2 regions of the Variovorax terrae genome follow, and region 2 is predicted to be linked to the other one. Evidence: predicted binding sites of a transcription regulator. Region 2 holds the regulator's gene; the other holds the start of a gene.
The links. Region 2 encodes sigma-54, which starts transcription at its own class of promoters, with help from an activator protein. Its sites were predicted from a motif close to TGGCANGNAANCTGCTTT; they were not measured.
Positions count from the first base shown of each region.

Region 1 (2,197 bases), on a different contig from region 2:
CCAGGCCCGTGGCATGGCCCACATCCTGCGTCGTCCGCAGCGTGTAGGTGGCCAGCGGCGTGATCAGCGAACTGGCCGAGCGCGTGACCTGCTTCACCGGCCCCGTCGTCAGTTGCGTGCCCAGTTGGGTGCCCACCTGGCTGACGGCCGCACCCACCTGATCCACCAGCCCGCCGACCGGCCCCGTCACGGGGGCCAGCGGCTGGAGGGCCGATGCGCCACCGAGCCCGCTCACGGTTTCGCCCAGGCTGGACACCGCCTTGCCGGCGTGCACCACCACGCCCCCCAGACTGCCCGCCGTCGTCCCGACGGGATCGTCGGTCTTGCCCAGTTGCCCCAGCCCCTGGGTCAGGCCGCCGCCGAGCGCGTCGACGGCCTTGCCCGTGTTCACGAAGACGCCCTTGAGACCGTCGCTGGTTTGCGTTCCCAGGGCGCTGGGCAGCGCGCGCGAAATTTCCGTGCCGAGGCTGCCGACCGCCGAACCCAGCGTGCTGGTCGAATCGCCCGTTTTCTGAATGATGTCTGCGATCGGCGTCGTTGCGATGGTCCCGCCACCCCCATTGCCTCCGCCATTGCTGCCACCTCCACCGCCCGTGCCACCGCCGCTGCCACCGGCGTCGCCTCCGCCCAGGTTGAGCGATCCATCGCTGGCACAGCCCCCCAGCACGCACAAGGCCGCAACGCTGCCTGCCAGCAGGGCGCGAGTCAGAACCGATTGTTTCCAGTTAGCTTTGCTCATCATGACCTCCATTGAATTGACACAGAAAACATGAAATGAGCAACATGCGTGCCGATGCCGGCGCGCCCTGCCAGCCAACCTCCCCGTCGGCTGCAAGCTGTTGATTTGAAATGGAAATTCAGAAAACTGGCGTACCCTCGACGCCGGGCCGCAGCGTCATTTGCTACGGGGCGTTACGTAACGCCGCGAACGAGCAGCCGTAACACCGCAACACGCGCCGGGCCTGCCGGTCAGGGCCAGGCGGGCGCGTGGGTGCCCGGCGGCATCGACGGCCGCAGCCATCGCGCGGGCGACCTCGACAGCACCACGCTGTGCCGCGTGGCCACCAGTTCGCCAAACCCGGAAGCCGAGGTTTCGAGATAGGGAGCCGCCTCAGGCCAGGCCACGGCGAAGCCATGTTCGACGCGGCCCAGTTCCCGGATCCAGCGCCCCGTCTGTGCCAGCGACAGCCGCGCGTGCCAGCTCCCGCCTTCCAGCCGCTGGCGGCGCAGGGCGGCCGCGACCGCGAAGGCCATCAGGTAGCCGGTCGCGTAATCGAGGATCTGAATGGGCAGCGCCCTGGGCTCTGCCATGCCGGCAGCCTGCGCTTCGGCCAGGTTGAATCCCGTGGCGGTCTGCACCAGCGAGTCGAAGCCGCGCCGGGCCCGCCAGGGCCCCTGCTCGCCATAGGCCGAGAGGGAGACATAGACGATGCCCGGCCGCAGCGCCGCCACAGCCTGCGGGCCGAAGCCCAGCGCATCGAGGCCGCCGGGCCGATAGCCCTGGACGAAGACATGGGCCTCCTCCAGCAGGCGCGCCAGGTCGGCACAGCCCTGCGGCGTGCGCAGGTCGATGTGGGTGGACAGCTTGCCGCGGCTGGTGTCGGCGATCGATTCGATATTGGGCAGCTGCGGCGCATTGACCAGCATCACGTCAGCGCCATAGCCCGCCAGGGTCCGGCCGCACACCGGCCCGGCCAGAATGCGCGTGAGGTCCAGCACGCGCAGGCCCGACAGCGGGAGCGAGTCCGCGCCCAGTGCCGGCAGTGCCCGCGGCGCGGCTTCGCCGATGCGCTCCAGCGTGAACAGCGGCTGCGCGGCCACGGCCTGCCCCTGGGGATGGGCATCCCATTGCTCGAAGCTGCGCAGGGCCGTCGCCACCAGGCCGGCCTGGGCCGCGGCATCTTCAAAATCTTCGGCGCGCCATCCGAGCATCGCGTGCTCGGCATCGCCGCGCTGCGCGGTGGAGGGGTTCAGGCCCAGCAGGCGCAAGGCGCCGTCACGGTGGTGCGCGAAATTGGCATGGATGCGGACCCAGCCGTCCCGGCTGCGGTACAGGCCCGAGAAGGGATCCCACTTGGCGGGCACGCGCCCATCGAGGCTGAACCAGCCGACGCACTCGAGCGCGGCCTGCCGCATGTCCACGCTGACTTGCTGACGCGCCACGCCGCGCGCGTGGCCCAGCTCGCAGGCGGCCAGC
Region 1 is NZ_JALGBI010000001.1:2,539,571-2,541,767, forward strand. It holds gene MMF98_RS11950 (collagen-like triple helix repeat-containing protein) at 1-739, opposite strand, end outside; gene MMF98_RS11955 (CoA transferase) at 970-2,197, opposite strand, start outside.
Region 1: a site for sigma-54 is predicted at 776-793, ahead of MMF98_RS11950 (collagen-like triple helix repeat-containing protein). Genes of this name have one in related genera too.

Region 2 (2,197 bases):
CGCGGAAGACTGAGCGGCGCCGCGGCGCGCCCTTCACCTGCTGGAACGTCCTCCCCTCCTCGCTGAGGCGGCGCGCCGGGGTGCGCGACGAGCAGTCGAGCCGGCCGCCGCTACAGCGCCTTGCGCAGGTTGGCGGGCGCGATGCGCAGCGCCTCGCGGTACTTGGCCACCGTGCGGCGCGCGCACTCGATGCCCTGCTCCTTGAGCATCTCGGAAATCTGGTTGTCCGACAGCGGCTTCTTCGTGCTCTCGGAGGCCACGAACTGCTTGATCAGCGCGCGCACCGCGGTGCTGGAGGCGTTGCCGCCAGTCTCGGTGCCCAGGGCCGAGCCGAAGAAGTATTTGAGCTCGAACGTGCCGTAGGGCGTGGCCATGTACTTGGCGGTGGTCACGCGCGAGATGGTGGACTCGTGCAGGCCCAGCTCGTCGGCGATCTCGCGCAGCACCAGCGGGCGCATCGCCAGCTCGCCGTGCACGAAGAAGTTCTTCTGGCGCTCGACGATGGCGTTGGAGACGCGCAGGATGGTGTCGAAGCGCTGCTGGATGTTCTTGATGAACCAGCGCGCCTCCTGCAGCCGCTGCTGCAGCGCCTGGTGGCCCTCGCCCTTGTGCGACTTGAGCGCGTTGGCGTAGATGTCGTGCACCTTCAGGCGTGGCATCACGTCGGGGTTGAGCTGCACGCGAAAGCGCACCTGCGCGCCGCGCCCCGCCTTGACCACGATCACGTCGGGCACGATGATGTTGCGCTCCACGTCGACGAAGCGCCGCCCCGGCTTGGGCTCGAGCCGGGTGATGAGCGGGATCGCGGCCCGCACGTCGGCCTCGCTGTGGCCGCACAGCTGGGCCAGGCGCTTCACATCGCGCCGCGCCAGCAGCTCGATCGGCAGGGCGCACAGCGCCAGGGCGGTATCGCGGTCCGGCACGGTGCGCGGCAGGGCGTTCAGCTGCAGCGTCAGGCACTCGCTAAGCGTGCGTGCGCCCACCCCGGTGGGCTCCAGGTGCTGCAGCAGGTGCAGCGCCACCGTGAAGCGGTGCACCAACTCCTCGCCCTGTTCCAGGTCGTCGCCGGCCAGGCTGACGGCCAGCGCCTCGAGCGAGTCTTCCAGGTAGCCATCGTCGTTGAGCGACTCGATCAGGAAGCTCAGGGCGGCCCGGTCGGTGTCGTCCAGGCGCAGCGCCAGCGCCTGGCGGTGCAGATGGCTTTGCAGCGATTCCTGGCTGCGCGCGAGTTCGGTGGCGTCGACGTCGTCGCCGTCATGGTTGTTGTTCTTGCGCGCGGGCGCGTCGCCGCCCCATTCGCTGTCGTCGGGGGCGATGTCGATGCCGCCATCGCCCTCCCAATCCGGCGCATCCTCGGCCGCCGCCGGGTTTTCTGAATCATTGGGAGCAGAGGTCCCTGTGTCGCCTTGATAGTTTGCTATCGAATCAGGAGCAACCTCGGCCTCGTGGCCGTCGTCCTGCGCCGGCGCATCGGCCTGCGCGAGGCCGAACTCCTCGCGCGGCGCCTCGTCCAGCGTGAGTTCGAGAAAGGGGTTGTCGTCGAGCATCTGCTCGACTTCCTGGCTCAGCTCGAGCGTGGACAGCTGCAGCAGCCGGATCGACTGCTGCAGCTGCGGCGTGAGCGCCAGGTGCTGCGAGACGCGAAGGGAAAGGCCTTGTTTCACGGCAGCTGCGGCCCCGCGGCCAAAGGCAGCGAACGGCCGCTCTCCGAGCAAGTGCGGCGGCCGCGCGCCATGGGCAGACAGCGGGCGGAAGCCATCACATCCTGAAATGCTCGCCGAGGTACACGCGGCGTACGTCGGCGTTGTTGACGATCTCCGAGGGCGTGCCCTGGGCCAGCACGTGGCCGTCGCTGATGATGTAGGCGTGGTCGCAGATGCCCAGGGTCTCGCGCACGTTGTGGTCGGTGATGAGCACGCCGATGCCGCGCGACTTCAGGAAGCCGATGATGCGCTGGATCTCGATCACGGCGATCGGGTCGATGCCGGCGAACGGCTCGTCCAGCAGGATGAAGCGCGGCTGGGTGGCCAGCGCGCGCGCAATCTCCACGCGGCGGCGCTCGCCGCCCGACAGCGCCAGCGCCGGCGAATCGCGCAGGTGCTCCACGCGCAGGTCCTGCAGCAGCGCGGTCAGGCGCCGCTCGATCTCCTCGTGGCGCAACGGCTGGCCGGCTTCGTCGTTCTGCAGTTCCAGCACG
Region 2 is NZ_JALGBI010000003.1:710,703-712,899, reverse strand. It holds gene MMF98_RS22740 (Bug family tripartite tricarboxylate transporter substrate binding protein) at 1-13, shown strand, start outside; gene MMF98_RS22735 (RNA polymerase factor sigma-54) at 111-1,664, opposite strand; gene lptB (LPS export ABC transporter ATP-binding protein) at 1,759-2,197, opposite strand, start outside.